3 regions of the Streptomyces sp. NPDC058683 genome follow, and region 3 is predicted to be linked to each of the others. Evidence: riboswitches for the same ligand, from Rfam matches in the RefSeq annotation. Region 3 holds a riboswitch; each other region holds the start of a gene.
What was found. A riboswitch is a leader RNA that binds a small molecule or an ion and turns the genes downstream of it on or off. The one in region 3 is predicted to bind cyclic di-AMP.
Positions count from the first base shown of each region.

Region 1: another riboswitch for cyclic di-AMP. It lies ahead of ACFWXC_RS21465 (NlpC/P60 family protein); the one in region 3 lies ahead of ACFWXC_RS41570 (M23 family metallopeptidase).
Region 2: another riboswitch for cyclic di-AMP. It lies ahead of ACFWXC_RS07985 (peptidoglycan DD-metalloendopeptidase family protein); the one in region 3 lies ahead of ACFWXC_RS41570 (M23 family metallopeptidase).

Region 1 is NZ_JBHXSK010000018.1:144,073-154,413, forward strand. It holds gene ACFWXC_RS21460 (tellurite resistance/C4-dicarboxylate transporter family protein) at 1-934, opposite strand, end outside; gene ACFWXC_RS21465 (NlpC/P60 family protein) at 1,018-2,181, opposite strand; cyclic di-AMP (ydaO/yuaA leader) riboswitch at 2,190-2,362, opposite strand; gene pcrA (DNA helicase PcrA) at 2,686-5,172, shown strand; gene ACFWXC_RS21475 (M23 family metallopeptidase) at 5,266-6,750, opposite strand; gene ACFWXC_RS21480 (esterase/lipase family protein) at 7,045-7,899, opposite strand; gene ACFWXC_RS21485 (cobalamin B12-binding domain-containing protein) at 8,216-8,632, shown strand; gene ACFWXC_RS21490 (DUF5691 domain-containing protein) at 8,715-10,307, opposite strand.
Region 2 is NZ_JBHXSK010000005.1:267,253-277,593, forward strand. It holds gene dxs (1-deoxy-D-xylulose-5-phosphate synthase) at 1-1,405, shown strand, start outside; gene ACFWXC_RS07960 (aspartate aminotransferase family protein) at 1,402-2,787, shown strand; gene ACFWXC_RS07965 (helix-turn-helix domain-containing protein) at 2,909-3,532, shown strand; gene ACFWXC_RS07970 (DUF6126 family protein) at 3,529-3,651, shown strand; gene ACFWXC_RS07975 (tyrosine-protein phosphatase) at 3,674-4,471, opposite strand; gene ACFWXC_RS07980 (alpha-galactosidase) at 4,646-6,742, shown strand; cyclic di-AMP (ydaO/yuaA leader) riboswitch at 7,051-7,211, shown strand; gene ACFWXC_RS07985 (peptidoglycan DD-metalloendopeptidase family protein) at 7,216-8,175, shown strand; gene ACFWXC_RS07990 (SGNH/GDSL hydrolase family protein) at 8,415-9,200, shown strand; gene ACFWXC_RS07995 (TetR/AcrR family transcriptional regulator) at 9,246-9,848, opposite strand; gene ACFWXC_RS08000 (GNAT family N-acetyltransferase) at 9,890-10,341, opposite strand, start outside.
Region 3 is NZ_JBHXSK010000052.1:55,421-65,761, reverse strand. It holds gene ACFWXC_RS41575 (aldo/keto reductase) at 1-750, opposite strand, end outside; gene ACFWXC_RS41570 (M23 family metallopeptidase) at 905-1,948, opposite strand; cyclic di-AMP (ydaO/yuaA leader) riboswitch at 1,956-2,116, opposite strand; gene ACFWXC_RS41565 (PP2C family protein-serine/threonine phosphatase) at 2,385-3,479, opposite strand; tRNA gene ACFWXC_RS41560 (tRNA-Met) at 3,686-3,759, opposite strand; gene ACFWXC_RS41555 (dihydrofolate reductase family protein) at 3,816-4,946, opposite strand; gene ACFWXC_RS41550 (MarR family winged helix-turn-helix transcriptional regulator) at 5,016-5,543, shown strand; gene ribA (GTP cyclohydrolase II) at 5,692-6,333, shown strand; gene ACFWXC_RS41540 (SDR family oxidoreductase) at 6,534-7,262, opposite strand; gene ACFWXC_RS41535 (hypothetical protein) at 7,366-7,533, opposite strand; gene ACFWXC_RS41530 (MarR family winged helix-turn-helix transcriptional regulator) at 7,745-8,230, opposite strand; gene ACFWXC_RS41525 (hypothetical protein) at 8,639-8,992, shown strand; gene ACFWXC_RS41520 (hypothetical protein) at 9,115-9,753, opposite strand; gene ACFWXC_RS41515 (ABC transporter permease) at 9,746-10,341, opposite strand, start outside.

The DNA.
Region 1 (10,341 bases), on a different contig from region 3:
CCACCGCGCCGGCGGCGACCGCCAGCCAGGCGGCCACCGCGACCCACACCAGTACCCGCCCCGGCCACCTCAGCCACGGGACGCCGACGGCGGCCGCGACCGACAGCATCGCCGCGGCCGTCATCCCCATCGGGAAGACCGTCGCCCAGCGGCGCACGTCGTAACGCGGCCGGGGGCGCGCCACCTCGGCGGCCAGCAGCCCGACGTACCAGGTCAGGGACAGGACGAGCAGCGCCACCGTCACCGTGCGCAGGACGCCCCGGTCGTCGTCGTTCCACAGGTACAGCCGGGCGCTGTCGGCGGCCAGCAGCTTCGCCCCGGCCAGTGCGGAGATCGCGAGCGCGCCGCCCGCGACCCAGTGGTCGCCCGGCCCCTCGGTCACCTGCCGCCACTCGAAATGCGCCACGGCGAACCCGTACAGCACCAGCCCCAGCCAGAACAGCACCAGCGCCGTGTGCGCGAGCCACGCGGTCGTCGCGGCCGCCGCCAGCGTCGCCCCCAGCACGGCAAGCCCCTGCGTGGCCACACAGGTCAGGAACACCGCACCGGGCATGTGCCGCTTCCAGTGCCGTACGACGAGGGCCAGCAACGGCGGCCACAGCACCGCCGACAGCGCCAGCAGGGCCTCGGCGAGGGTCTGCCGGCCGAGCGCCGAGAACCGGGTCCCCAGGACCGTCGTGGCCGCCACGGCCGTGAGCGCGCCCGGCGTCTCCGCCTCCGCCACCCACCGCCGACGGTCCTCCAGCAGCCGTACGAGGAACTGCGCGGCCAGCACCGCCCAGGCCACGCAGGCCAGCGCCAGCGCGACCCGGGAGACCGTCTCAGCCCCCGCCAGATGCAACGCCACCGACACGATGCCGGTGGCCATCACAGCGGCCCCGGCCGCCGGCGGGCGCTGCGCCCACCAGGCGTGAAGGGGTGAAATGCCGGACATGCCGCCGATGCTAGGGACCCTCACCCGCCGCGCGAGCGGGGCACGCGCGCGTGCGGCACGAAAAGCGCGCGTGTGCGCGCCTCTCAGGCCGGTCGCACCACGCTGTGGATGATCGACTCGCCCCCGTAGTAGATCGACTCCTCCCGGACGTACGCGCCGGGCTTCGGGGCGTGGATCATCATGCCGTTGCCGATGTAGATGCCGACGTGGGTGACGTCGTCGTAGAAGAAGACCAGATCGCCGGGGAGGGCGTCGGCGAGGGAGACGGTGGTGCCGGCGTTCACCTGGTCGTACGTGGTGCGCGGCAGGGAGACGCCCGCGGCCTTCCAGGCGGCCTGGGAGAGGCCGGAGCAGTCGTAGGAGCCGGGGCCGGTGGCGCCCCACACGTACGGCTTGCCGATCTGCGCGCGGGCGAAGGCGATCGCCTTGGCGGCCTTCGTCCCGTAGGAGGAGTCGGAGGAGTCGGAGGAGGACGACGAAGACGATGAAGACGACGACGATGTTGACGAGGAGCCGCTGGAGGCCGATGTCGACGAGGACGCCGCCTGCTGCTTAGCGAGTTCCGCCGCCTTGCGTGCCGCCGCCGCCCGCTGCTGCTTCTCGATCTCCGCCAGCCGTGCCTTCTCCTGGGCCGTCAGCTGCGACAGCAGCTCCCGTGCGGAGGTCAGCTTCGTCTGGACGGTGGTCTTGGCGGTCTTGAGGTCGTCCTGCGTCTCGGTGAGCGTCTCCAGGCTCTGGGCGGCCTCCTGCCGCTTCGCCATGGTCGCGGACTGCTGTGTGGTGTAGTCGTCGACCGCGTCCTTCTGGCGCGAGGTCAGCCGGGTCATCAGCTGCGTCTGGTCGAAGTAGTCCTGAGGACTGTCCGCGAGCAGGAAGGTCGCCGTGTCGGGCGCACTGGCCCCGGTCCGGTACTGGGCCGCGGCGAACGACCCCAGTTCCTCACGCGCCTTGTTGAGCCGGTCCGTGCGCTCGGCGACGTCGTCGAGCAGGGTGTCGACCTGCTTGCGCTGCTTGCCGGTCTTCTCCTTGGCCGCGTTGTACTTCTCGGTCGCCGACTCGGCCTGCCGGTAGAGGGCGTCGACCTTCTTCTCGACCTCCTCCAGGCTGGGCTTGCCGTCCTCGGGGGGTGCGGCGTTGGCCGTCTGGGAGAGCAGTGCCACGGAGGTGAGGGCGGCGGTGGCCAGGGCGGGGGTGCGTATGCCTGCTACGCGCGTTGCGGACGGACGTGACTTGCGGTGCGACGCCAACGGGGGCGACTCCTTCCGTGTTCCGCCTACCGAGTTAGCTGTCGGGTTCGGGCGGGTGGTTCGGAAGGGTTGCCCTACGGTCCGTTCCCCGGTGGGAAGTCGGGACCGATTCACCCCAAGGTCGGTGTGGGTCCCCGGTTCCGGATGCGCGGCGGCACCCTGGATTCGGCGGAGGCCGTGCGGCCCGGCGAGGTTCGCCGGTGGAGGTCGTACGGCCTGCCCGGCACGCTAACCAACTCGTGTGCCCTGTGTGAAGTTTGATGTGCGATATGCCCGATACATTTTCGTGACCTTGGTGTTGCGGATCGGTCGGATCGGTTGATCGGGGATGGTATGGGGTCACTTGTCCGGTGCGGTCGAGTGGTCCGCGTGCTCGACTGACGGGTGCGACCGTGCTCACGGTGTGTGATCGCTGACCGTGAGGGGCCGATTCCGGCAGGTGACCGGGGTGACTTTCCGGGGTGGGGACCGGTTGTCAGTGAGGCGCCCTAGACTCGGAGAGCGATGAGCAGCCTCTTTGACGACAGCTTCCTGGCGAGCCTCCAGCCCCCGCGCGGCCACGAGGAGGAACCCCCGCCGCCGCCCGAGGACGAGCACGTACCGGAGCCGATTCCGGACGATCTGTTCGGCGGGCAGTTCGACGCGCCCCCGGACCGGGACGCCTACTACCGCGACGGTGCCGCCCGCCCGGCCCTGGACCCGGCCGCGCTCCTGGAGGGGCTGAACGAGAACCAGCGGGCGGCCGTCGTGCACGCCGGCTCCCCGCTGCTGATCGTGGCCGGCGCCGGTTCCGGCAAGACGCGCGTGCTCACCCACCGCATCGCGCACCTGCTCGGCGCGCGCCAGGTGCACCCGGGGCAGATCCTCGCGATCACCTTCACCAACAAGGCCGCGGGCGAGATGAAGGAGCGCGTCGAGCACCTCGTCGGCCCGCGCGCGAACGCGATGTGGGTGATGACCTTCCACAGCGCGTGCGTGCGGATCCTGCGCAGGGAGAGCAAGAAGCTCGGCTTCACCTCCTCCTTCTCGATCTACGACGCGGCCGACTCCAAGCGCCTGATGGCACTGGTCTGCCGGGACCTGGACCTCGACCCCAAGCGCTTCCCGCCGAAGTCGTTCAGCGCCCAGGTCAGCAATCTCAAGAACGAGCTGGTCGACGAGGAGGACTTCGCCGCCCGGGCGAGTGACGGCTTCGAGAAGACCCTCGCCCAGGCCTACGCCATGTACCAGTCGCGGCTGCGCGAGGCGAACGCCCTCGACTTCGACGACCTGATCATGACGACGGTCAACCTGCTGCGCGCCTTCCCGGACGTCGCCGAGCACTACCGCCGCCGCTTCCGGCACGTCCTGGTCGACGAGTACCAGGACACCAACCACGCCCAGTACGCGCTCGTGCGCGAGCTGGTCGGCACCGGCGCGCACGAGGCGGACGTGCCGCCGGGCGAGCAGGACCTGCCGCCCGCCGAACTGTGCGTGGTGGGCGACGCCGACCAGTCGATCTACGCCTTCCGGGGCGCGACGATCCGCAACATCCTCCAGTTCGAGGAGGACTACCCGAACGCGACGACGATCCTCCTGGAGCAGAACTACCGCTCCACGCAGACGATCCTCTCCGCCGCCAACGCGGTCATCGAGCGCAACGAGTCCCGCCGCCCGAAGAACCTGTGGACCAACGCGGGCGCGGGCGCGCAGATCACCGGCTACGTCGCCGACACCGAGCACGACGAGGCGCAGTTCGTCGCCGACGAGATAGACCGTCTGACGGACGCGGGCGAGGCGAAGGCGGGCGACGTCGCCGTCTTCTACCGCACCAACGCGCAGTCCCGTGTCTTCGAGGAGATCTTCATCCGCGTCGGCCTGCCCTACAAGGTCGTCGGCGGTGTCCGCTTCTACGAGCGCAAGGAGGTCCGGGACGTCCTGGCCTACCTCCGGGTCCTCGCCAACCCCGAGGACTCCGTCCCGCTGCGCCGGATCCTGAACGTCCCCAAGCGCGGTATCGGCGACCGCGCGGAGGCGATGATCGACGCCCTCGCCCAGCGCGAGAAGATCAGCTTCCCCCAGGCGCTCAAGCGCGTGGACGAGGCGTACGGCATGGCCGCGCGGTCGACCAACGCGGTCAAGCGGTTCAACACGCTGATGGAGGACCTCCGTACGGTCGTGGAGTCCGGCGCCGGACCGGCCACCGTCCTGGAGGCGATCCTGGAACGCACCGGCTATCTCGCCGAGTTGCAGGCCTCCACCGACCCGCAGGACGAGACCCGGATCGAGAACCTCCAGGAGCTCGCCTCCGTGGCGCTGGAGTTCGAGCAGGAGTCCGGGGAGGGCGAGGCGCCGGCCGGGCTGTCCGCCTTCCTGGAGCGGGTGGCCCTGGTCGCCGACTCCGACCAGATCCCCGACGAGGACGAGGACGGCTCCGGCGTCATCACCTTGATGACCCTGCACACCGCCAAGGGCCTCGAGTTCCCGGTGGTCTTCCTGACCGGCATGGAGGACGGCGTCTTCCCGCACATGCGCGCGCTCGGCCAGACCAAGGAGCTGGAGGAGGAGCGGCGCCTCGCGTACGTCGGCATCACGCGCGCGCGGGAGCGGCTGTATCTCACGCGGTCGGCGATGCGCAGCGCCTGGGGGCAGCCGTCGTACAACCCGCCCTCGCGCTTCCTGGAGGAGATCCCGGCCGGGCATCTGGAGTGGAAGCGGACCGGGGCGATGGCGCCGGTGTCCTCCGGGCCCGCGTCGGGCGTGGCGGCCTCGCTCTCCTCGACCCGCTCGCGCTCCTCGGCGTCCGGCGCGTCCGGCTTCGCCACCCGGCGGACCTCGGAGAAGCCGGTGGTCTCGCTGGCCGTCGGCGACCGGGTCACCCACGACCAGTTCGGCCTCGGCACGGTCGTCGGGGTGACGGGCACGGGCGGCAACGCGGAGGCGACGATCGACTTCGGCGACACCAAGCCGAAGCGGCTGCTGCTGCGGTACGCGCCGGTAGAGAAGCTGTAACCGCACAGACGCTGCGAAGACAGAAGGCCGAGCCCCGCTGCCACGAGAGCCCCGCTGCCACGAGCGGGGCTCACTGGCCGGGATCAGGAAGGATCAGGTCGGGTCGAGCCCGTGGCTCCGCAGCCACGGCAGCGGGTCTATGGCGGAGCCGCCCGCCGGCCTGACCTCGAAGTGCAGATGCGGGCCGGTCGAGTTGCCGGAGTTCCCGGAGTACGCGATCGGATCCCCGGCCTTCACGGTCGTACCCGAGGCGACGCGGTACGACGAGAGGTGGCAGTACCAGGTCTCCGTGCCGTCCTTCGCCGTCACGATCATCATGTTGCCGTAGGCGCTGTTCCACTTGGTGGAGACGACGCCGTCGGTCGCGGCCATCACCGTCGTGCCGTAGGAGACGGGGAAGTCGATGCCCGTGTGGACGGACATCCAGTTCACGCCGGCCTGGCCGAAGTAGGCGCTGAGCCCCCGCTGGGTGACCGGGAGGGCGTACTTGGGGCGCAGCCGCTCCTTGCGGGCCGCCTCCGCCGCCGCCTTCTTCTTCTCGGTCTCCTGCTGGGTCTTGAGATCGATGCGCTCCTGGGTCCGGCTGGCCCGGTCGGCGAAGTCGTCGGCGCCCGCCGAGAGCGTCCTCAGCTGGGCGTCCAGCTTGCTGTTGGCGGCGGACGGTTTCACCGACTGCGCGTCCGAGGCGGAAGCGGTGGAGTCCTGGCCGTCGCCGCCGGTCAGGGTGCCGACGGAGGCGGCCGCGATGCCGGCGACCCCCATCACACAGGCCGAGGGCACGGCGACGGTCAGCAGCGCGGAGCGCTTGGGGGGCGTACGGCGGCGGGAACGCGCCCCTGCGCGGCCGCCGGCGCGTGTCGCGGCCGGGGTGGCCGGAGTGACCTCTTCCTGGTCCTCCAGCAGTGGCGTTACTGCAGGTAGCTCACCGGTCGCGGCCAACTCCCCGGCATCCGGGGAGTCCTCCGTGAACTCCTGGAGCTCGTCGTAGGGGAGCTGCTCGAACATCTGAGTCGCCGACTGGTCGAAGGGGTCGGCGGGCTGCGGCTCGTGCGCGTGCTCCTCCGGCTCCGCGGGCTGGGCCGGGGTGCCGTCGGAGTTCCACTGCGTGGCGTCGTACGCGCCGGTGTCGAAGGCCTGGGTGCCCCACTCCCACTGCTGGGTCGCGCCGACCATGTTCGACTGGTCGGGCTGGAGCCAGGCGTTCGCGTCCCAGTGGCCGCTGCTGTCGGCGACCGTCCCGTGTGCCGCCTGCGGCGGAACGGTCCAGGCAGTGCTGTCGTAGGCGCCGGAGTCGTAGGTGGCGTGGTGCTGGGCCGCGTAGGGGTCGTAGTTCAGCGTCTGGTCGCCGGTCGTCTGCCACTGCGTGGCGTCGTACGCGCCGGTGGCCTGACCGTCTCCGGGGAGATGGCCGAAGAGCGGGTCGCTGTGGAACGAGGTGCCGGTAGCGGTGTGGTCGCCGTACGTGGTGAAGTCGCCGTACTGGGCTTCCTGGGTGCCGTACGGCGCGTAGTGCGCCTGGTCGGCGTCGGAAGCCGGGGCCGGGGTGGTCATGATCCCCGACGGGTGACGGTCGTTCACCAACTTCTCTTTCGCCTCGACAACAGGGGCTGCCAGAGCAGTGCGGCGACTGTACCCGGCGGTATGCGGGCGCGACAATCTTCAACAGGTTTCGTGGTTTCGGGAAACGGGCATTCGGCCGTGTTTCGGGGGACGACGGGCGCGGGTTTGGCCTTGTGTTCGAGGAGTGTTCGAGGTTTCAGGGGTCCAAGTCGGCGGTGCCCGGCAGTCGTTGCCCGCCCGAACCGACCCGAATGACCGCCTCGCCGGGCTCACCCGACTTGGCCGGATCGCCCGGCTCGCCCGGCCTCGTCCTCAGGCCACCGTCAGGCCGCTCGCGATCCGCTCCTCCGTATGCACCTCGTCGAGGGCCTGCCGTATGCCGGTCGCGACCGCCGGGTGGACGGGCAGGGCGAGGTGGCCGATCCCGGTCACCTGCACGTTCGTCGCCATGAGGTCCGGGTGGTCGATCCGGGCCGTCTCGACCGGCTCCATCAGCGAGTCGAGGTCGCTCCAGAAGCTGACGAACCGGGTACGGCAGCCGGGCGCGGGCCGGGTCAGCTCCTCGATGACCTCCGAGCCGGGGCGCATCTGCCGCACGATCGGGTGCGCGTCGGCGAGCGGCGCGACCCGGGTGCCGGAGTGCGGGGTGCCGAGCGTCACCAGGGTGCGGACGCGGTAGTCGCCGCCGAGCCGCTGGACGTAGTAGCGGGCGATCAGGCCGCCGAGGCTGTGCCCGACGATGTCGACCCGACGGCTGCCGGTGCGCTGGCAGATCTCCTCTATGTGCCGGCCCAGCAGGCCGGCTGCGGTGCGGATGTCGCAGGTCAGCGGCGAGTAGTTGAGCGACTCGACGCGCTGGCCGCCGTGCTGGGCGAGGGCGCGGCGCAGCAGGACGAAGACCGAGCGGTTGTCGATGAACCCGTGCAGCAGCACGACCGGCGGCGCCGTCCGGACCGGCAGCAGGGCCGTGCCGTCACGCGGTGCGGGCTGCGCGGGGGAGCGGCGCTCGGGGGTGAGACCGGTCGGGTAGAGCAGCAGATGCCCCGCCAGGATCGCGGCCTCCAGTGCCGTCGACTTCAGGAAGGCCAGCGACAGGCCGGCGAACCCCCCGGGAAGAATGCGACGGCAGAGCGGGAGAAAGGGCTCGAGTACCCCGGTGACCTTCATCGGCCGACCTCCTGTCGGCGCGCGGAGGACCGCTCTGTCCCCCGCGTGCCCTCATGGGAGGCCGAGCGGAGGTGGCGAGGGTACGACGACGGGCCGCGTCGCGCGCCCCTGTTGCCCCCGCGGACCACGCTGCGGCTCCCTGACGTGTCCCACTGTGTGTGATTTCCCCCTCGGTAACCTCCGCGAAACTGCCGGTTGCGGGATGCTGGAGATAACGTTCGTTCACTGGAGACGGGTGGCGGAACGCGCCATATGTGCGGTACTTGTCGGTACGCACACATGCTGGTGCGTTCGTTTCGTGGTCATGGAGGCAGTGATGGGTGTGGCAGCCGGTCCGATCCGCGTGGTGGTGGCCAAACCGGGGCTCGACGGCCACGACCGCGGGGCCAAGGTCATCGCACGGGCGTTGCGCGACGCGGGCATGGAGGTCATCTACACCGGACTCCACCAGACGCCGGAACAAATCGTCGACACGGCCATCCAGGAGGACGCCGACGCGATCGGCCTCTCCATCCTCTCCGGCGCCCACAACACGCTGTTCGCCGCGGTCATCGACCTCCTCAGGCAGCGTGACGCCGAGGACATCCTCGTCTTCGGGGGCGGCATCATCCCCGAGGACGACATCGCCCCCCTCAAGGACAAGGGCGTCGCCGCGATCTTCACGCCGGGGGCGACGACGACGTCGATCGTGGAGTGGGTACGGGAGAACGTCCGGCAGCCCACGGAGGCGTAGGCCACGTTCGCGTCACGGTGGGCCTGCCCGGCCCGACCTGGCCCGGCCTGACCTCGGTGGCCGGGCGGGGCGGCCCGGGCGCTCAGGTGTCGGCCGGCCCCAGTTCCTCCAGCATGACCGCCCGCAACCGCAGCGTCGTCGCCAGCCGCTGGAACGCCTCCGCCCAGTACCCGCCGGCACCCGGTGACGCGTCCTCCCCTTCGTCCGGCACCGCCAGCAAGGCGTCCAGCCGGCCCGCCTCCGCGGGATCCAGACAGCGCTCGGCCAGGCCCATCACCCCGCTGAAGCTCCAGGGGTAACTCCCGGCGTCCCGTGCGATGTTGAGGGCGTCCACCACGGCCCGGCCGAGCGGCGCCGACCACGGTAGGGCGCAGACACCGAGCAACTGGAACGCCTCCGACAGGCCGTGCGCCGCGATGAACCCGGCCACCCATCCGGCTCGCTCCGCCCCTTCCAACGTGCCCAGCAGCTTGGCCCGCTCGGCCAGCGACACCGCGCCGGGACCGCCCGCCTCCGGCGCCGCCGGGACCCCGAGCAGCGCCCTCGCCCACGCGGCGTCCCCCTGCCGTACGGCGGCCCGGCACCAGGCCGCGTGCAGCTCGCCCTGCCAGCCGTCCGCCACCGGCAGCGCCACGATCTCCGCGGGTGTACGGCCGCCGAGCCGCGCCGACCAGGTGGTGAGCGGGGCCGCCTCCACCAACTGCCCCAGCCACCAGGACCGTTCGCCGCGCCCGGTCGGCGGTTTGGCCACCACCCCGTCCCGCTCCATGCCCGGGTCGCACTCCGGCGGCGCCTCCACCGCGAGCACCGGGCCGTCCCCCGTGTGGTCGACGGCCACACACGCCCCGGCCCGCACCGCCATCCGCCCCGCCAGCGCCGAGCCGGGCAGCGCGGACAGCAGCTCCGCCGCCGTCGTTCTCACGTTACGGCTCCGGTCCGACAGCGCCAGTTCCAGGAACGGCTCGTCCCCGGCGGCCAGTCCCGTGCGCAGCGAGTCGAGGAACATCAGCCGGTCCTCCGCCCGCTCCGTCGCCCAGGTCCCGGCCAGCAGTTCGCGCGCCGTCTCGGGAGTCCGGGCCCGCAGCGCCCCGAGCAGCGCGACCCGTTCGGCGAACAACCCCTCCTGCCACAACCGCCCTGTCGCCTCCGTGTCCCCGGGGCCGGGCAGGCTCGCGCCACCGCCCGGGGCCGCACGCAGGGCGAACCGCCAGTCCTGGTTGAGCCGGGCCAGCCACAGGGCGCGCGATCCGGCGAAGGCCAGCGCGGCGGGCCGCAGGTCGGTACGGCCCCGGGCCGCGTCCAGCAGCGCGGGCAGCATCTGCGGAGGCGCGGCGAACCCGCGTGCGTTGGCCGCCGCGAGCCACTGGGGCAGCAGCTCCATGAGGTCGGGCGAGGTACCCCGGCGACCGCCGGTCCCGGTGCCGGGGCGGTCGGACAGCAGCATCACCAGCCTGCGTGCCGCCGCGGCCGGCAGCGCGGGGCGCGGGTCCTCGGGAGCCGGTTCGGGGCGGTGCGCGGCCGGCGCGGGCCGCAGTCCGGCCCGTCGGCGTACGGTCGCCACGGCCGCCTCGTCCAACAGGGCCACCGGAGCCTCCCGCCCGGGCCCGCCGGTCGCGGGCGGACGCCGGTCCGTGCCCAGCAGAGCGGTGGTGACGAGGTCTTCCCAAGCGGTCACGGGGTTCCCTTTCTGCGAGGCGGTCGGGTTGTGC
Region 2 (10,341 bases), on a different contig from region 3:
GGTGCTGGCCTGGGGCAAGGACGTGCTGCTGCGCACCCCGCTCGTCGGCAACACCCTCTACGAGTCGCTGCACGGCGCCAAGAAGGGCTTCAAGGACGCCTTCGCCCCGCAGGGGATGTTCGAGGACCTGGGCCTCAAGTACGTCGGCCCGATCGACGGCCACGACTTGAGGGCGGTCGAGTCGGCGCTGCGGCGCGCCAAACGTTTCCACGGGCCGGTGCTGGTCCACTGCCTCACCGAGAAAGGGCGCGGCTACGAGCCCGCGCTCGCCCACGAGGAGGACCACTTCCACACCGTCGGCGTGATGGACCCGCTCACCTGCGAGCCGCTCGCGCCGTCCAACGGGCCTTCCTGGACCTCGGTGTTCGGCGACGAGATCGTCCGGATCGGCGAGGAGCGCGACGACGTCGTGGCGATCACCGCGGCCATGCTGCACCCGGTCGGCCTCGGCAAGTTCGCCGAACGCTTCCCCGACCGGGTCTGGGACGTCGGCATCGCCGAGCAGCACGCGGCCGTCTCGGCGGCCGGCCTGGCGACCGGCGGACTGCACCCGGTCGTCGCCGTCTACGCCACCTTCTTTAATCGTGCCTTCGACCAGCTGCTGATGGACGTGGCGCTGCACCGCTGCGGGGTGACGTTCGTCCTGGACCGGGCGGGCGTCACAGGGGTCGACGGTGCCTCCCACAACGGCATGTGGGACATGTCCGTGCTCCAGGTGGTCCCGGGCCTGCGGATCGCCGCCCCGCGCGACGCCGAACAGCTGCGCCTCCAGCTGCGCGAGGCGGTCGCCGTGGACGACGCGCCCACGCTGGTGCGGTTCCCGAAGGAGTCGGTGGGCCCGGAGATCCCGGCCGTCGACCGGATCGGCGGGATCGACGTCCTGCACCGCGACGAGGACGCGCAGGTGCTGCTGGTCGCGGTCGGCGTGATGGCGCCGGTCTGCCTCCAGGCCGCGGAGCTGCTGGCGGCCCGGGGCATCGGCTGCACGGTCGTGGACCCCCGGTGGGTCAAGCCCGTGGACCCCGCGCTGCCGGTCCTGGCGGCCCAGCACGAGCTGGTGGCCGTCGTCGAGGACAACAGCCGGGCGGCGGGTGTCGGGGCGGCGGTTTCGCTCGCGCTCGGCGACGCCGAAGTGGACGTGCCTGTACGGCGGTTCGGGATTCCGGAGCAGTTCCTGGCGCATGCCAAGCGGGGAGAGGTGCTGGCCGACATCGGGCTGACGCCGGTGGAGATCGCGGGGCGCATCGGAGCGAGTATCGAGGGGCGGTTCGCCGAAGGGGGTGCCGTGGGGGGTCGTGCGGCGGGTGCGGCGGCGTCTGGGCTGGTCGCGCAGTTCCCCGCGCCCCTTCAGGGCGCCACAGCTGAGGGCGCTTTCATCGATGGCGCTGTCAAGGAGAAGGAATGACTACGGAGTTCGACCTCGGCGCGCTGCTCGCCGAGCGTGGTGGTGAGCGGTACGAGCTGCACAGCAAGTACCTGAACCACCAGCTCCCGCGCATGCTGCACACCATCGGCTTCGACAAGGTGTACGAGCGTGCCGAGGGCGCCCACTTCTGGGACGCGGACGGCAACGACTACCTGGACATGCTCGCCGGGTTCGGGGTGATGGGCCTGGGCCGCCACCACCCCGTCGTCCGCAAGGCCCTGCACGACGTTCTGGACGCGCAGCTGGCCGACCTCACCCGCTTCGACTGCCAGCCGCTGCCCGGACTGCTCGCCGAGCGGCTCCTCACCCACAGCCCGCACCTGGACCGGGTGTTCTTCGGCAACAGCGGCACCGAGGCGGTCGAGACCGCGCTGAAGTTCGCCCGCTTCGCCACCGGCAGACCCCGCGTCCTCTACTGCGACCACGCCTTCCACGGCCTGACCACCGGCTCGCTGTCGGTCAACGGCGAGGACGGCTTCCGGGACGGCTTCGCCCCGCTGCTGCCCGACACGGCCGTCCCCCTCGGCGACCTGGACGCGCTCGCCCGGGAGCTGAAGAAGGGCGATGTCGCCGCCCTGATCGTCGAGCCGATCCAGGGCAAGGGCGTGCACGAGGCGCCGCCCGGCTATCTGCGCGCCGCCCAGGAACTGCTGCGCAAGCACAAGGCGCTGCTGATCGCCGACGAGGTGCAGACCGGTCTCGGCCGCACCGGCGACTTCTACGCCTACCAGCACGAGGACGGTGTCGAACCGGACCTGGTGTGCGTGGCCAAGGCGCTGTCCGGCGGCTATGTCCCCGTGGGCGCGACCCTCGGCCGGGACTGGATCTTCAAGAAGGTCTACTCGTCCATGGACCGCGTCCTGGTCCACTCGGCGAGCTTCGGTGCCAACGCCCAGGCGATGGCGGCCGGGCTCGCCGTGCTCTCCGTCATGGAGAACGACCAGGTCGTCGCGGGCGCCCGGGTCGTGGGGGAGCAGCTCAAGTCCCGGCTCTCCGCGCTGGTCGACAAGTACGAGCTGCTCGCCGACGTACGCGGCCGGGGTCTGATGATCGGCATCGAGTTCGGCCGGCCCAGCTCACTGAAGCTCCGCAGCCGCTGGACCATGCTCCAGGCCGCCCGCAAGGGTCTGTTCGCCCAGATGGTCGTCGTACCGCTGCTGCAACGCCACCGGATCCTCACCCAGGTCTCCGGCGACCACCTGGAGGTCATCAAGCTCATCCCGCCGCTGATCGTCGACGAGTCGGACGTGGACCGTTTCGTGGCGGCCTTCACGGACGTGATGGACGACGCCCACAGCGGCGGCGGCCTGATGTGGGACTTCAGCAAGACCCTCATCAAGCAGGCGGTGGCCAACCGCTGACGCCGAGCGGGGGCCTCCTGCGGGCGGCCCCCGACTTTCCGTCTCCGGCTTTCTGTCTCCGGTTTTTTGTCTCTGAGGCAAGAGATTTGCCGCTGAGGCAACAACCCGGCTCAATAGAGGCATGAACGCCTCAGACCCGGCGCCGTCCGCCGGTCCTGGCGACGAGCTGCCCGCCGTCGCCCCGCAGCTGCGCTCCCTGCGCCGTCGCGCCGGCCTCACCCTGGAGGCCGCGGCCCGGGACGCCGGGCTGTCGCCGGCCCACCTCTCCCGGCTGGAGACCGGGCAGCGCCAGCCCTCGTTGCCGATGCTGCTCTCGCTCGCCCGTGTCTACGGTACGACGGTTTCCGAGTTGCTCGGCGAGACGGTCGCCGACCGGGACGCGATCGTGCGTACCGCGGACATGGAACCGACCAGGGCGGGCGGCTGGACGTACTGGCAGGCCGGCGCGCCCGGCCGGGGCATGCAGGCGCTGCGCGTCCGGGTGCCGTACGGCACCCAGGGCGACATCGTGCGGGTGCATCCCGGCGAGGAGTGGCTGTACGTCCTGCACGGGCGGCTCCGGCTGCGCCTCGGTGACACCACCCACGTGCTCGCGCCCGGCGACAGCGCGCACTTCGACTCGCTCACCCCGCACCGGCTCGCCGCCGAGGACCACGACGGGGTCGAGCTCCTGTTCGTCCACACCCTGCTGCAGAGTCCCCTGGCCGCGTTGTGCCTGGGGCCGATCACTGGAGAGCTGCCGTGAGCAACATCGAGGAGAAGTTCCCCCGGGCCCTGTGGGTCCGGCTGATCATCTACATCGCCGCCGGGCACGTCTTCGCCGCGTTCCTCTACCTGCTGTTCGCCGTAGGCGGCAAGGGCTGAGCGCTCCCGTCTCTGCCCGGCCTCAGTCGAGGAGGCGCCCGCGCAGCCGCTCGCGGGTCTCCGGGGTGAGCTTCAGGCCCTGCTCCAGGTACGTGTCGACGTCACCCCACGTCTCCTCGATGCTCTCGAAGGCCGCCGTCAGATACTCCGCGCGGGCCTCGAAGAGGGGGCTCAGCAGTTCCATCACCTCGGGGCTGTAGGCGCTGTCCCCGCCGCCGCTGCGCCGCACCTTGTAGCGGCGGTGCTTGGCGTTGGACTCCAGGTAGTCGGCGAGGATCGCGTCCCGCTCCACGCCCACCGCGAGGAGCGTCACGGCTATGGAGACGCCCGCCCGGTCCTTGCCGGCCGCGCAGTGCATCAGCGCCGGGACGCTATCGTCGGCGAGCCCGTGCAGCACACGCGAGTGCTCGTCGGTGCGGTCCCTGACGATCACGCGGTACGAGCTGACCATCCGGTTCGCGGCCTTGCCGTCGCCCAGCAGGCCGCGCAACTGCTCGATGTCGCCCTCGCGGACCATCGTCCAGAACTCGGCGCCGTGCGCCGGGTCGGTCAGCGGCAGGTTCACGTTCCGCACGCCGGGCAGCTCGACGTCCGGGCCCTCCAGCTTGTGGTCGGCCGCGTTGCGGAAGTCGAAGATCGTGTGCAGGCCGAGGGAGGCGAGGAACTCCGCGTCCTGCTCCGTCGCGTGCGCCAGATGCCCGCTGCGGAACAGCGCACCGTGCCGGACCCGGCGCCCGTCCACGGTCGGCAGGCCGCCCACGTCACGGAAGTTGCGCACACCGGCCAGCTCGGGCTCGGTCGACGGGACCTGCTGCGTCACGGGGGGCTCCTCCCGGTCGGCCCCATCGGCGCTGCTCGTCGACGGGCACTGGATCGACCATACGACATCGGTTTCCACGGGCAATGAGTTGTCCACAGGCGTTGCCTCCGGGGCCCGCGCCCTTGATGATGTTGGTGCTTGAGCGGATCTGTTGGCACTTGTGTGAGGTTTCTCGTGGTGGACATCGCCGAAAACGGTCGTACCTGGCTCCTGTCGGGCCCGGGCAGCAGCTATGCGCTGCACCTCACGGAGGGCGACGAACTGCTCCACCTGCACTGGGGCCCGAAAATCGGGCTCGCCGACGCCGAGGAGCTCAGCACCCGGGCGCTGCCCGGCTACTGGGCGTTCGAGTCCCCGCTGGACGGCCGCGAGGAGTACCCCGTCGAGGGCGGCCCCCGCTTCGTCCGCCCCGCGCTGTCCGTGCGCACCGAGGAGCGCCGCGGCACCGAGTGGACCTTCGAGTCGTACGAGACGGACGGCGGCGCCGGGGATGCCGCGGCCGGCGAGGAGCTGCGGCTGCGCTTCCGGGACGACGGGATCCTCATCACCCTGCACTACCGGATGCGCGGCGACGTCGTCGAGCGCTGGGTGACCGTCGACAACCACGGGGACGCGCGCGTGGAGCTGCTGCGGGCCGACCCCGCCGCCTGGACGCTCCCCGACCGCGAGGGCTGGCGGCTCTCCCAGCTGCACGGCCGCTGGGCCGCCGAGTCCCGCCTCACCAGCGCGCCTCTCACCTACGGCGAGAAGGTGATCGGCAGCCGCCGCGGCCACACCAGCCACCAGCACCTGCCCTGGGTCGCCCTCGACACCGACGCCACCGAGGAGCGCGGCGAGGTCTGGGGCTGTGCCCTCGGCTGGTCCGGCTCCTGGCGGATCGCCGTCGCCCAACTCCCCGACGCGCGCGTGCAGATCACCGGCGGCGCCGGCTACGACGACTCGGGCCTGCTGATGCTGGCCGAGGGCGAGTCGTACACCAGCCCGGTCTTCGCGGGCCTGTGGACCGACGGCGGCTTCGGCGGGGCGAGCCGCGCCTGGCACGCCTACCAGCGGGCGTACGTCATCCCGGACGCCGAGCAGGACCGGCCGGTGCTGTTCAACTCCTGGGAGGCCACCACCTTCGACATCTCCGAGGAGCAGCAGGCCACCCTCGCCCGGCGGGCCGCCGCGATCGGTGTCGAGCTGTTCGTGGTCGACGACGGCTGGTTCGGCGCCCGCACCAGCGACCGCGCGGGCCTCGGCGACTGGACGCCCAACCCGGACCGCTTCCCCAAGGGACTCAAGCCCCTCGCGGACTACGTGCACGCCCTCGGCATGCAGTTCGGCATCTGGGTCGAGCCCGAGATGGTCAACGCGGACAGCGACCTGTACCGCGCACACCCCGACTGGGTGCAGTACCAGCAGGGACGAAAGCGGACGGAACTGCGCAATCAGCTCGTTCTCAACCTCGCCCGCGAGGACGTCCAGGAGTACCTCTGGGAGCAGCTGGACACCCTTCTGTCCAGCGCCCCGATCGACTACGTCAAGTGGGACTTCAACCGCTGCTTCACGGACGCGGGCTGGCCCGGCGAGCCGTACCCGCAGCGGCTGTGGGTCGACCACGTCCGTGGGCTCTACGCCCTGCTCGACCGGATCCGGGCGGCCCACCCGGGCGTCGCCATCGAGTCCTGCTCCGGCGGTGGCGGCCGGATCGACCTCGGCATCATGAGCCGCACCGACGAGGTGTGGACCTCCGACAACACCGACCCGCTGGACCGGCTCGCCATCCAGCACGGCTTCAGCCAGATCCACCCGGCCCGGGTGATGTCCGCCTGGGTCACCGACAGCCCGAACCACCAGCTCAACGGCCGGGTCAGCAGCCTGCGTTTCCGCTTCGTCAGCTCTATGGCCGGGGCGCTCGGGGTCGGCGGCGACCTCTCGCAGTGGACCGAGGAGGAGCTCGCCGAGGCCGGCCGCTGGGTGGAGCTCTACAAGGACATCCGGCCCCTGGTGCAGCGCGGCGACCAGTTCCGGCTGCGGCCGCCGACCGGCGGGCTCAGCGCCGTGCAGTACACGCTCGGCGACGAGACCGTGGTCCTCGCCTGGCTCCAGGCGCAGAGCTACGGCGAGCCGATGCCGGCGCTCCGCTTGCAGGGCCTCGACCCGGCGGCGTCGTACGAATGCCGCGAAACGGGCGAAGTGCATCGAGGTGCCGTTCTGCTGCACCACGGGCTGCGCACCGAGCTGCGCGGCGACCTGGATGCGACGGTTCTCCGGCTGCGTCGCATCTGAGCCTTCTGACCGATTTGGTGCCTTCATTGCAACTCGGTGCGGAATAAGGGGACGTGGCGTGACGTGCGTGAGGAGCGTCATATTCGTGACCGTCCGTCGCGCGTCATGTTCACGTAATTCCCCTGCTTTTCAAGGGGATCAGGAAAGCGCGGAAGGGTGGAATTCACGGAGGGTGACCGGGGATTCCCGTAACGGATCAAGCGAAACTCGGACAGAGGGAATATGCCGCTTGTTTACGCGCGCCCTACTCGCTTACGTTCGCCACGCATCCGGACGGAACGCCGAATCCTGCCGCCGCCCGGAGTCCCCACACACACTCACCCGTGCCTGGCAGGAGCGGGGGACCCACCAGGTATGACCGCCTGTTCCGGTTCCCGGGACGGCTAGGGGTGTAGCCACGCCTTCCCGCGTGGCCGGGCAGCTCCAGCCCGAACCCGACAGCTCACCTCGCAGGCGCCGGAGAGGAATGCGTCATGCCCGCGAAGGGTAAGCACCGCCGCCCCAAGTCCCAGCGTTTCACCCGTTCGATGGCCGTCGCCGGAACTGGTGGCGCCGCGCTGGCTCTGCCGCTCATGGGGGCCACCGGCGCCCACGCGGCCACCTCGCAGTCCGTTTCCGAAAAGGCCACCCAGTCGCTGTCGACCGTCGAGAAGACGGCTGTGCGAAAGGCCGCCGCTCAGCAGTCCGCCGTTCAGGATTCCGGCACCGGTGATTCCGCGCGCCGCGTCTACACGGTGGTGCCCGGCGACTATCTCTCGAAGATCGCCCGCGAGCACGACGTCAAGGGCGGCTGGCACCGGCTCTACGCCGACAACCGGCAGGCCGTCGGCGACAACCCCTCGCTGATCCACCCCGGCCTCAAGCTCACGCTCGGCGGCCGCCACGCCGCGACGACGGACACCCCGAGCTCGGACTCCCGGTCCGGGACGCGGTCCCACGCGCGGTCCGACTCGCAGTCCTCCGCCCCCTCCTCGTCGCCCTCGGACACGGCCTCCTCCTCGGACGCGCCGACGACGACCGCCTCCGGTTTCACCCTCCCGGTCACCGGTGGCACCATCGGCACCGGCTACCACGTGGCCGGCAGCATGTGGTCCAGCGGCTACCACACCGGCGTCGACTTCGTCGTCCCGACCGGCACCCCGGTCAAGGCCGTCGGCGAAGGCACGGTCGTCACGGCGGGCTGGGGCGGTGCCTACGGCAACCAGGTCGTCATCAGGCTCGCCGACGGCTACTACGCGCAGTACGGCCACCTCTCCGCGCTCTCCGTCTCGGTCGGCCAGACCGTGACCGCGGGCCAGCAGGTCGGCCTCTCCGGTGCCACCGGCAACGTGACCGGCCCGCACCTCCACTTCGAGATCCGGACCACCCCCGACTACGGCTCGGACATCGACCCCGTCGGCTACCTCCGCTCGAAGGGCGTCGCCGTCGGCTGACCCGGTACGCCCACTGATCTGACACGCACTCCGAAGGCCGGACCCCCGATCCCCGGGTCCGGCCTTCGGGCGATCGACGCTTCAACGCCACTGCTCAGAGGCTTATTCCTGGCTTGGCCGAGTATTTACAAGTGTCTTATCTCACCGCTAGTCAACCCCTTATTACGGTCGCGTAGGTCACAGTTGAAGGTGAATCATGGTCCGACGTGGCAGACGATTCGAAGAGTGACAATGCATCAGTGATCGGGTCGTACGTGGCGGTGGGGGACAGCTTCACCGAGGGCGTCGGCGACCCCGGCCCCGACGGGGCGTTCGTCGGCTGGGCGGACCGGTTCGCGGTACTGCTGTCGGACCGGCAGCCCGAGGGCGACTTCGAGTACACCAACCTCGCGGTGCGCGGGAAGCTGCTCGACCAGGTCGTGGCGGACCAGGTGCCGCAGGCCCTGGAACTCGCCCCGGACCTGGTCTCCTTCTGCGCCGGCGGCAACGACATCATCCGCCCCGGCACCGACCCCGACGAGGTGGCCGAGCGGTTCGAGCGGGCCGTGGCCCAACTGACCGAGGCCGTCGGCACGGTTCTGGTGACCACCGGGTTCGACACCCGGGGCGTGCCCGTCCTCAAGCATCTGCGCGGCAAGATCGCCACCTACAACGGCCATGTCCGGGCCGTCGCCGACCGGTACGGCTGCCCGGTCCTCGACCTCTGGTCCCTGAAGACCGTGCAGGACCGGCGGGCCTGGGACGGCGACCGGCTGCACCTGTCTCCCGAGGGGCACACGCGCGTGGCGCTGCGGGCCGGTCAGGTGCTCGGCGTCGAGGTGCCGGCCGACCCGGACCAGCCGTGGCCGCCACTGCCGCCCCGCGGCACCCTGGAGGTCCGCCGCGACGACGTGCACTGGGCCCGTGAGTACCTGGTGCCGTGGATCGGACGACGGCTGCGCGGCGAGTCGTCGGGCGACCACGTGACGGCCAAGGGGGCGCTCTCCCCGGACGACATCAAGATGCGGATCGCTTCCGTGGCTTGAGGGCGGCAAGAACGCGTAAGGGGCGGCACCCTGGCGAGCCGCCCCTTACTGCTCCTCGGGAAGCCCCAGTTCGCGCGCCAGCGCCTCGTCGACCCACTCCTGCGCCCGGGAGCGCGACAGGGCGCCCGGGTACGAGGTGAGCTGGACCGCGAGCCCGTCGAGCAGGGCGGTCAGCCGCAGCGCCGCGGCCGTGGGGTCGGGGCACCGGAACTCGCCCGCGGCCACCCCTTCGGCGATGACCTCCGCGATCGCCGCCTTCCACTGCTGGTCCAGCCTCTTGGTGACCTCCCGCAGGGCGGGCTCGCGCAGCGCCACCGCCCAGCCCTCGATCCACAGCCGCCAGCCCTTGGCCTGCCCGGTCGGCGCGTACCAGCGCACCGCCGCCCGCAGCCGGCGGGACGCCGACGTACCTCGGCCCAGCAGCTTGCGCAGATGCGCCAGGTCGTCCTCGGCGGCGTAGGAGAAGGCGGCGGAGACCAGCTTCTCCTTCGTGGAGAAGTGGTACAGCACCAGCGCGTTGCTCACCCCGAGGGCCGAGGCGACATCGGCGATCCGTATCGCCGCCACGCCCCGCGCCTCGATCTGCTCGATGGCGGCCCGCAGCAGTTCCTCCCGCCGCTCGGCCACGCTCAACCGCACTCTCGCCACGCGGTCACCCTAATCGGTCGTACCCCGCGCGCGTCGCCGCGTCAGGCCAGCGGCAGCCGCATGAGCGTGAGGTCCAGCCAGCGGCCGAACTTGGTGCCCACCTCCCGGACCGTGCCGGCGTGCTCGAAGCCGAACCGCTGGTGCAGCCGGACCGACGCGGTGTTCTCCGCCTCGATGCCCGCGATCACGACGTGGTGGCCGGCCGCGCGCGCCGCGGTGATGAGAGCGCCCAGCAGCGCCGAGCCGATGCCGAGCCCGTGCCGGTCCTCGCGGACGTAGACCGAGTCCTCCACGGTGTGCCGGTAGCCGTCCAGCTCCCGCCATGGCCCGTACACCGCGAATCCGGCCACCTCGCCCGCCGCCTCGCCCGCCACTTCGGCCGCCACTTCGGCCACGAACGCCGAGCCGCGCGCCAGATGGATGGCGAGCCAGGCCGCTCCCTCGGCGGGAGACTGCGGGGTCTCGGTCCACAGCGCCGTCGAGTGCTCGATCG
Region 3 (10,341 bases):
CTCCAGGTACTGGGCCGCGCGGCCCGCGCGGGCGCTGTCGACCGTCGTGCCCGGGCGGTACTTGCCGGTGAGGAAGCCGGCGGCCAGGGCGAAGTACGGGACCGCCGCGAGGCCGGTGCGGGAGGCCAGGTCCTGGAGGGGGCCCTCGTAGGTGTCGCGGGAGACCAGGTTGTAGTGGGGCTGGAGGGCGACGTACCGGGCGAGGCCCTCGCGGTCGGAGAGGTCCAGGGACTCCTGGAGCCGCTCGGCGGTGATGTTGGACGCGGCGATGTGCCGGACCTTGCCCGCCCGCACCAGTTCGTCCAGGGCGCCGATGATCTCCTCGACCGGGATCTCGGGCTTGTCGAAGTGGGTGTAATACAGGTCGATGTAGTCGGTGTCCAGGCGGCGCAGGGACGCGTCGGCGGCGGCCTTGATGTTGGCGCCCGACAGGCCCGGGTAGTCGGGGTGCTGGCTGACCTTCGTCGCGATCACGACGTCGTCGCGGTTGCCGCGCGCCTTGACCCACTTGCCGATGACGGTCTCGGACTCGCCGCCCTTGTGGCCCTCGATCCAGGCCGTGTACGAGTCGGCGGTGTCCACGAAGTTGCCGCCGGCGGCCGTGTACGCGTCGAGGACGGCGAAGGAGGCGGCCTCGTCGGCGGTCCAGCCGAAGACGTTGCCGCCCAGGCAGAGCGGAAAGACCTCCAGGTCGGAGGCGCCGAGCTTACGGAGGGAACGGGAAGCGGAAGAACCGGAAGAAGGGGTCATGCCTCAGTTCAACACCGGCTGCCGGTGCGCCCATGCCGACGCAACGCGAAGTTCTCGTAAAAGCGGAATGCACCGGGGTACCGCGGGTACACCGAACCGGCAGCCCTGACGTCGGGGGGTTGTCGTCAGGGCCGCCGGGGATCAGTGGGGTCCGTCAGGGGTTGAGGCCCTTGCCGCGCAGCCAGGTCATCGGGTCGATGCCGGTGGCCTGACCGCCGGGGTGGACCTCCAGGTGGAGGTGCGGGCCGGTGACGTTGCCGGTGGCGCCGACGCGGCCGATGACGTCACCGGTGGCGACCTTCTGGCCGACCTTGACGCCGATCGAGGACTGGTGACAGAACCACAGCTCGGTGCCGTCGTCGAGGGTGAGGATGGTGCGGTAGCCGTACGAGCCGGCCCAGCCGGCCTCCGTGACGGTGCCGCTGTGCACGGCCTTGATCAGCGTGCCGGTGGGAGCGGCGAAGTCGAGGCCGGTGTGGTAGCCGGAGGCCCACATCGAGCCGGCCTGCCCGAAGGTGCCGGTGATCGTGTAGGAGACGACCGGCAGCGTGTACTGCTTGGCCAGCGCGGCGAGCCGCTGCTGCTCGGCCTGTGCCTTCTCGGCGGCCTGTGCCTGCTCCTTGGCGTCGGCGGCCTTGGCGGCCGCCGCCTTCTCCGCCTTGGCCTCCGCGTCGGAGACCGCCTTGTCGGCGGCGGCCACGGCCTTGGCGGTGGCCTTGACGTCGAGCTGGGTCTGCTGCTGCTCGGCCTGGGCGATGATCCGGCTGCGCAGCGCCTCACCGGCGTCGGCCGAGGAGTCGGAGGAGTCCGCGTCGGTGGCGGGCGTCGTGGTGACGCTGCTGAGCGCGGTCTGGGTGACCTGGTGGCCGCCGTCCTCGCCGAGCAGGGAGTCGACGGACGACGGCAGGTCGGGCAGCGAGATGGAGACCGGCGGCTTGCCGGTGTTGGCGCTGGCCATGCCGCCCGCGCCGACGGCGGCGATGACGCCTACGCCGAGGACCGTGGAGCTGCGGGCGAGCCCGCCGCCGCGCTGCTTGGCGACCCGGTGCCGGCCGCGTACCGGGGCGAGGGACTCCTCGGTGGGGTTCCACTCCTCCCAGGGGCCCTCGTCGGTGCGGTAGCCGCCGTAGCCGAAGGTCTCGGGTTGACGCTGGCTGGGCACGAACGGAGCTGTCGGAGCAGGCGGGTTGGACGCCACGCGGGCGCACTCCTTTCCTTCCGCTGCCTACCGGGTTAGCTGACGGGTTCGGAGCGGGAAGGTCTCCTACGCGCGTATACCGGCCGTTTCGTACCCGGCGGCAGCCGTGCGATTCACCCCAAGGTGGTGGTTCCCCGGTTCCCTTGCGGGATTCGGCGCGTGCGCGCGGAGCCGTCGCGGGTGACGGCTGGGACGACCGCGCTGCGTTATCGAACGTTAATAGACCCGGCTGTCAGATTCCAAGCTGTTCTCCTTGATCATTAAGCTTTCAAAGCATGGACTTACCTGCCATGAACGGTCAAAAACGGTCGACTTGACCCTGCGTTCTGTCCAGCTCAGGAGTCACAGGCGTTTTGATGGTGACTCAGCCGTTACGCGGAGGGCGGTCGTCCGTGCACCGAGGGTGACAATCCCCAGAACGGCCGCGTGATCGCGCTCAGGGCCGCCGTACGGCCAGCAGCGCCATGTCGTCCGTCATGCCGCCGCCGGTGTGCCGGCGCACCTCGGCCGCGAGCCGGGCCAGCAGCGCGCCGGGGGCGGTGACGACACGGCCGGTCAGCCGCCGCTCGGGGTCGTAGAACCGGCCGTGCGCGTCCCGCGCCTCGGAGAGGCCGTCGGTGTACAGCAGCAGCGTGGCCCCGCTCGGGAACGCGTACTCGGCGGCCCGGTCCGGCCAGGCCCCCAACTCGCCCATCCCGAGCGGCAGCGCGGCCTCGGGCACCCGTACCGGGCGCACCTCGCCGTCGCCGTACACCAGCAGGGGCGGCGGATGGCCGCGGTTGACGACCCGGATCGCGCCGTCGCCGTGCGGGAGTTCGACGAGTACGGCGGTGGTGAACCCCTCGACCGCCTCGAGGCCGCCGCGCCGGACGCCCTCGCGGGCCAGCGCCCGCTCCAGCCGCCCCGCCACCGCCTCCAGCGTGGCCTCCTGCTCGGCGGCCTCCCGGAACGCGCCGATGAGCACGGCGACGGCGGCGACCGCGCCCATGCCCTTGCCGCGGACGTCGCCGACGATCAGCCGTACGCCGTACGGGGTGTCCTGGACGGCGTACAGGTCGCCGCCGATGAAGGTGCCCTCCTGGGCCGCCTCGTAGCGGGCCGCGATCTCGAAGCCGCCGATCCGCTCGGCGGGCTCGGGCAGGACCGCCCGCTGGGCGGCCTCGGCGATCTCGCGGGCGGAGGCGAGGCGCTGGTCGCCGAGGCGCACGACCCGGTTGATGCCGACGGCGAGGGCGGCGACGGTGACCACGGTGAGGACCTCGGTGACCGTGTCGACGTTCGGGCCGAAGCCGAAGCGGGCGTGCACGGCGTAGGCGGCGAGGAAGGACGTGAGGCCGGTCAGGACGGTGGTGCGCAGCGAGGAGAGGGGCGCGGCGATCAGCGGGGCGGCCGTGAAGAACGGGACCGCCGTGAAGGCCTGTGGGGTGAGGATGTCGTAGCAGACGCCGGCGACGATCAGCAGGGCCGGCAGGAAGCGGGCCAGGGTGCGGACGGCTGCGGACCCGTCCTCCTGCGCCTCTCCAGGGGCCACGGTACGACTCCCCATATGTCCCAGGTGTCCAATGCGTGTCCGTCCAGGTTTGCGGCTGCAAGTGTGCGGGGGCGAGCGGTGTGGGCCGGGCGGATGAGTGCGGACGGATGTGATGAGGGACACGTGCCGGGATATGACCCGGTAGGTGACGGTAAATGACTCAGGGCCGGAATCCTCGTTCTTGGATTCCGGCCCTGATTCTTCAGTAGCGGGGACAGGATTTGAACCTGCGACCTCTGGGTTATGAGCCCAGCGAGCTACCGAGCTGCTCCACCCCGCGTCGGTGACACCAGCATACGCCATCGGAAGGGGGAGAGTCACACGGGTTAAGAGAGGTCAGCCGAGCAGGTGCGCGTTCGGGGTCTTCGCCAGGTCCTCGTACTCGCCCAGCACCAGCACCGCCACCCCCGCCTCCCGCAGCATCCCCGTCCCGTCGGCCGCCGCCACGAAGGTGTCCGGCTCGCGCCACGCCGTCACCACCCGCCGTACCCCGGCCCGGAGGATCAGCTCGGCGCAGGGGCGCGGCCGGGACGCGCGGTGGGTGCAGGGTTCGAGGCTGGTGTAGACGGTGGCCGTGGCCAGCCGGGGATCGGCCGGGGGGATCTTGGCCAGGGCCGCCTCCTCCGCGTGGACGACGGAGTCGCCGGCCTCCCGGGAGTGGCCGCGGGCCAGTTCCGTGCCGTCGGCCGCGACCACCACCGCGCCGACGCTGAACGCGGTCCGGGAGGGCGGGCAGTCGGCCGCCAGCCCGCAGGCGAGGCGCAGCCAGTGCCGGTCCGCGGCGGACGCCACCGCACCCGCGCCGGGCGCGGTGGGCTCGTACCGCATCAGGACGACGTCCTCGATACGGCGGCTCTCCAGGAGCCGCAGCCGCCCGGCCTGGTACCCGCCCGGGCCGAACAGGCGCGGTGCCTTCGGGTCGCCCACGAAGAGCGGGGCCAGGACCAGCTGGAGTTCGTCGGCCAGGCCCTGCTGGAGAAGCTGGGTGTGGACGGTGCCGCCGCCCTCGACCATCAGCCGGCCGACCGCCCGCTCCTCGTGCAGGTCCGTCAGCAGCGCGGGCCAGTCGAGACCGGCGCCGAGGGAGACGACGTCCGCGGCGATACCGAGGCCGCGGATCCGCGCCGCGCCCGCCTCCGTCGTGTACACGACCTTCTCGCCGCCGGTGTGCCAGAACTTCGCGTCCGGGTCGAGGTCGCCGGTCGCGGTGACCGTGACCTTGAGGGGGTACTCGGGCTTGCCCGCGGCGGTCCGGGCCGCGCGCCGCCCGGCGTCGTTGACCAGGAGCCGCGGGTTGTCCGCGCGGATGGTGCCGGCGCCGATCAGGATCGCGTCGACGGAGGCCCGCACCTCGTCGACGCGGTCGAAGTCGGCCGGGGACGAGAGCAGCAGGCGGTCGGGGCCGGTGTCGTCGAGGTAGCCGTCGAGGGAGACGGCGGCGGACAGCAGGACGTAGGGGTACGGCATCGGACGTGCTCACTCCCGAGGGCGACGGGCAGGCTTGGTTAAAGTTTGAAACAAACCTACACTGGCCGCATGACGACTCGCTGGCTGACGCCGAAGGAGCAGCGCGCCTGGCGCGCCTACATGGCGGCGACGAACCTCCTGGAGGATGCGATCGACCGGCAGCTCCAGCAGGACGCCGGCATGCCGCACCTTTACTACGGCATCCTCGCCAACCTCTCCGAGGAGCCGGAGCGCAAGCTGCGCATGACCGACCTCGCCCAGAAGGCGAAGATCACCCGGAGCCGGCTGACGTACGCCGTGACGCGGCTGGAGAAGGACGGGCTGCTCCGGCGCGAGGACTGCCAGTGGGACAAGCGGAGCAGCTTCGCGATCCTGACGGACGAGGGTATGGCGGTGCTGGAGCGCACGGCGCCGGGGCATGTGGAGACCGTGCGGGCGGCGGTCTTCGATCACCTCTCCGACGAGCAGGTGGAGCAGCTGGAGGAGATCAGCTCGGTGATCGCGCGGGCGCTGGAGGGTGACGCGACGACCCCGCGGCCGACCTCCGACGAGGTTCCCTGGCGGCGGCGGTCGTCGCCGTGTTCCGGCTCCTCGTAAGACCTCGGCCCGCCGTGAGACCTCGTGGATATTCCCGCGAAATCCTGTTGCTTCAAATTTAAAACATGGATAGGGTTCCAGCCGTGGATCTGCTTCAAATCTGAAGCAGAGGCCGCTACCGTCCTCCACCCGGACACAGGAGAACCCGATGCCCGACTTCCCCGCCGCCACCCAGCGCGCCCGCGTCCGGGTTCCGCTGCGTTTCACCGACGGCTACAGCGTCGACGCCGAAGTCGTCACTTTCCATGGCCTCACCGACGGCCAGGAACATGTGGCCGTCGTCCTGGGCGATCCCGCCCCCGGCACGCTCCCGCTGGTCCGGCTGCACTCCGAGTGCCTGACCGGCGACGTCTTCGGCTCGGCCCGCTGCGACTGCGGACCCCAGCTGCGCGAGGCCGTCGAGCGCATCGCGGAGCGCGGCGGCATCCTGCTCTACCTGCGCCAGGAGGGACGCGGCATCGGCCTCTACAACAAGCTCGACGCCTACGCCCTCCAGGACCAGGGCCTCGACACCTACGAGGCGAACGCCGCCCTCGGCCTCCCCGAGGACGGCCGCGACTACACCGCCGCCGCCCAGATGCTGGCCGCTCTCGGCGTCACCGAGCTCGACCTGCTCTCCAACAACCCCGACAAGGCGGAGCAGCTGCGCGGCCTCGGTGTCACCGTCCGCGACCGCGTCCCGACCGGCGTCTTCCGCACCGCGCACAACGTCCGCTACCTGCGCGCGAAGGTCCTGCACACCCAGCACACGCTGCCGCTCGGCGAGCTGACGGAGCTCAACGCGGGCTGAGATACGGGACCGGGAGAGCAGGCCGAGAACCCGGGCCGGGCTGGGCTGGGCCCCGGCGGCACGGCCGCGCCGGATGGGCCGGATGTGCCGGCAACGGGAGCGCAGCGACACCCGGCGGCAGGAGCCCCCCGGTGGCGACCAGCCGGCGCGCGTTCTCGACGACCACCTCCACCGGGAGGGCCCCAGAGCGCGAGAGCGGATCAGGAGAGCCAGTCGGTGTAGTGGGTAGGGGCGAGGTGGGCGTCCTCGTCGGTGAGGACGTCGCCCTTGACCGCGGCGAACATGCCGGCGGTGGGGTCGGTGACGACGGTGCGGTTGTCGCCCTTGCGGGACAGCGTGAGCCGGCCCAGCTCGTCCAGGGTGAAGACGTCGGGGCCGGCGATGTTGCGGATGCCGTTGAGCGGAGCGCCCGCGGCGACCTCCGCGACCGCCGCGGCCACGTCCCCGGCGGCGATGGGCTGGATGGGCGTGGCGGGCAGCCGGACGGTGTCGGCGTCGGAGGTCCAGGACATGACGGCGTCCATGAACTCCATGAACTGCGTCGCCCGGACGATCGAGTAGGGGACCCGCCCGTCCGCGAGCAGGTGCTCCTGGAGCGTCTTGGCCCGGTAGTAGTCCAGCTCCGGCACCTGGTCCACGCCGACGATCGAGAGGATGACGACGTGGCCTGTGCCGGTCTTGCGGGCCGCGGCCAGGAGGTTGTCCATCGAGGTCTGGAAGAAGGCCGGGGAGGCCTCGTCGAAGGTCGGGGAGTTCGTCAGGTTGACGACGACGTCGGCTCCCGCCAGTGCCTCGTCCAGTCCCCGGCCGCCGATGATGTCGACGCCGGTGGACTTCGAGTGCGGTACGGCCTCGTGCCCGGCGGCGGTCAGATCCTTGACGACCTGCGATCCGATCAGTCCGGTACCGCCGATGACTGCGATCTTCATGGCATGCCTTTCGCAGGGGTTATGTACAGAAATATGACATCCGAATGGTTACGTGGGCGGGGCAACGAACCGTCCCCTCGTCGGCCACGGAGGGGCGGCGGCGTCAGAGGCCGTCGACGAACGTGACCGTCTCGCCGAGCGGCGCCCGGCCCGTACGGGAGTAGTCCACCGTGACGTCCTCGTGCCCGATCGACATGCCGCAGAAGAGGACGAGTTCGTCCGGGGGCGACAGGACCTCCGCGACGGTCCGGTGGAACTTCGCCCACGCCATCTGCGGACAGCTGTGCAGCCCTTCGGCACACCGCCGCGGCACGACATGCCGACGTCGGACCATCGGGGGCGGCTCAGGCGGAGGCGGCCCGCTGACTGGCCTCCAGGTCCTCGCGCGGGACACCGAGTGCGTCGTGGCGCTGCGCACCGGAGGCGGACCGCACTCGGGCTCGTCCCAGGGGTCGCCCGAGATCAGGCGGGCGCCGGGGCGCTTATCCCTCGTCGTCCGCGGGATGGGCAAACCGGGTCAGCAGATCCCTCAGCTGCTCCACCTCGTCGGAACCCAGTTCGGCGGCAAGGCGTCCGGCGAGCGGCTCCGCCGCCACATGGACGGCGTCGAAGAGTTCCAGTCCCTGAGGCGTGATCTCCACCTCCCGGACCCGCCGGTCCCCCGGAACGGCCTTCCGTACGGCCAGGCCCTTCCGTTCCAGGTCATCCACGACCCGCATGATGCCGGCCTTGTCCGTCCCCGTCGCCGCCGCCAGGTCCCGCTGCACCGTGGGCCCCTGATTGACGAGCACGATCAGCACCGCGAAGTGCCGCAGCTCGATGCCGAACGGCCGCAGCGCCTCCCCCATCACCGCGGCCGCGTGCCAGTGCGCCCGGCGCAGAAGCAGGCCGAGAGCGAACGGCGAGGTGTCCCCGGGGCGATCCGTCGCACGCGAGGCGGTGGTTCGGGCAGGAAGGTCGGCGGCCATGGGGCCAGACTACTTCAACCAATACGGTATCGCCTGAAACTAAATGCGGTAGCGGCGCGGCACCCGGGCGCCGCACAACGGGTCTGCTCCGCTCAGACAAGGGCACGACCAGGTTCGCGGAACGCCCCATTCCGGCTGACGTGCTTTGTCGTGATGATGTCTCGCCGTAAAGGAACTCGCACCGAGATCGGCGGCCAGAACACCTACCGTTCCGGATCGATATCCGGATGCTTCGCACCATGGTCGTTGCGCAATGGAATACCTTGATGCGATCATGACAGTTGGCGCGAGCGTTCCACCGCTCACGCCTTTCAGTCAACCACCGGCAGCGGAATACCGGTTGGGGTTACGGCGGGGCAACGCCGCTATCCCGCCCCGCCGTCGGCCCACACATCAGGAGAAACGAATATGGCGGAGCTCACTCAATCCGCGACGCGGGCACGCAAGACGATGGCGCGAGCGTTCGCGATGGCGGGCCTGGCCGTGGCGGCCGTCACCGTGGCCGCCCCGACAGCGCTGGCCAGCGGCACGAGCCCCACTACGTACGGCTGTTACTCCACCTGGGGCAACACGGGGTCCAACGGACACTGCCAGTCGGTGACGCGTACCGGTGACTTCCAGAACGAGGTCGACTGCAGCTTCGGCGGAGACTCGTCGATCTGGTACCTGTTCCACTCCGGCTCCTCCCACGACACTTGGGGCTACGCGGAGTGCACGTTCTCCGCCAACCGGTCCTGGATCAACTTCAAGGTCGACTCATAAGAAGCAACACGAGATAAGCACCGCAGGGGTGTCCCGACTCGGGGCACCCCTGCAGTGTGTCCATTGAGCGGACGCATGCACAATTCGAGAATCACGTACAACGCAGGTAATTCCCCTGCCGGCTAGCCGCTCCGCTGGAATAGGCGCCACAACCGGCTGACGCGCCAGGGAGTCAGCGCCATCGCGCCCCCGCCCACCAGCAGGCTGCCGATCGCGATGCCCCAGCAGGGAATCGAGTATCCGGGCTGATCGGTCCAGTCCCACCATCGGAACCGTCCCAGGCCGTCGACCTGCCAGTACGTCAGGGGGAACAGAGTGGCCAGCGGAAGGATCCAGGAAAATCGCCATCCCCATGCCCGCCCGGACAGCAGGGCGAGCCCGGCCCAGATCAGCAGGCCTCTCAGGAGCAGCAGAACCGTCTCCACGGGGCTCACGAACGCCTCTGCCGCGACGAGCAGCACCGCCGCCACCGAGACGGCCCCGACCAGGAAGGAGATCTCGACCCGCCGGAACCCCCTCGCCGCCGCCTCCTCCAGGGAGTCCATGGCACTGCCGAGGCCGCCTACGGCGAGCACAGCCAGGGCGAGGGGAACCTCATGCCGCAGCGGGGTCGCGGAGGATCCGCTGCCGCTGAAGGGGAAATCGAGCCGGGCCGACCCGAACGCCACATCGCAGGCGATCACCACAGCCCAGCCCACGACGATTCCGCGGAAGCGATGAGCCTGCAGGTAGCGGGTCCAGGACTCACGGAGATCAAGCACAGCGCGTACCCTCGATCACCTTGATCCGCTTCTTCGCCCAGGCCTCCTGTGCCGGCCCGGACTGCTTGATCAGCCTTGCGATCGCCTTCTGGTCGACCCCGGGCGGCCCGCCGTGGATGTCGGACGGCTGCCCGGCACCCGAGATCCGGGCTGCGAGCCACGAGTCGAGCTCGAAGTACGCCATCGTGCGGCGGTCTTCGGCGGCGCTGGTCGCCGCCTGGCAATAGCGCGGAGTGGACTCCCGGGAGACGGCGATGGACATGCTGTCGGCCACCTCCCACATGGATCCCTCGAAGATCGAGAAGTCGGTGTCCTGGCCCTTGCCGCCCCTCAGCCCTTCCTCGTAGAACACCGAGGGGGATTTGATGACGGAAGGAAGTCCGGACACGCGCTCTGCCATCGCCTCAAGCCGCGGCATGTACATACGCTCTTCGGGCCATACGCAGATCTTCGGCTCGGTACGCGTGCACATCTGACCGCTCGGATTCGCTCGCGCCGTCTGCACCGGTCCTGCCGTGACCACGCCAGCCAGGCATGCGACGGCCAGCACGGAACTGCCGATGGCCGGCAGCCTGGCGATCACCTTCC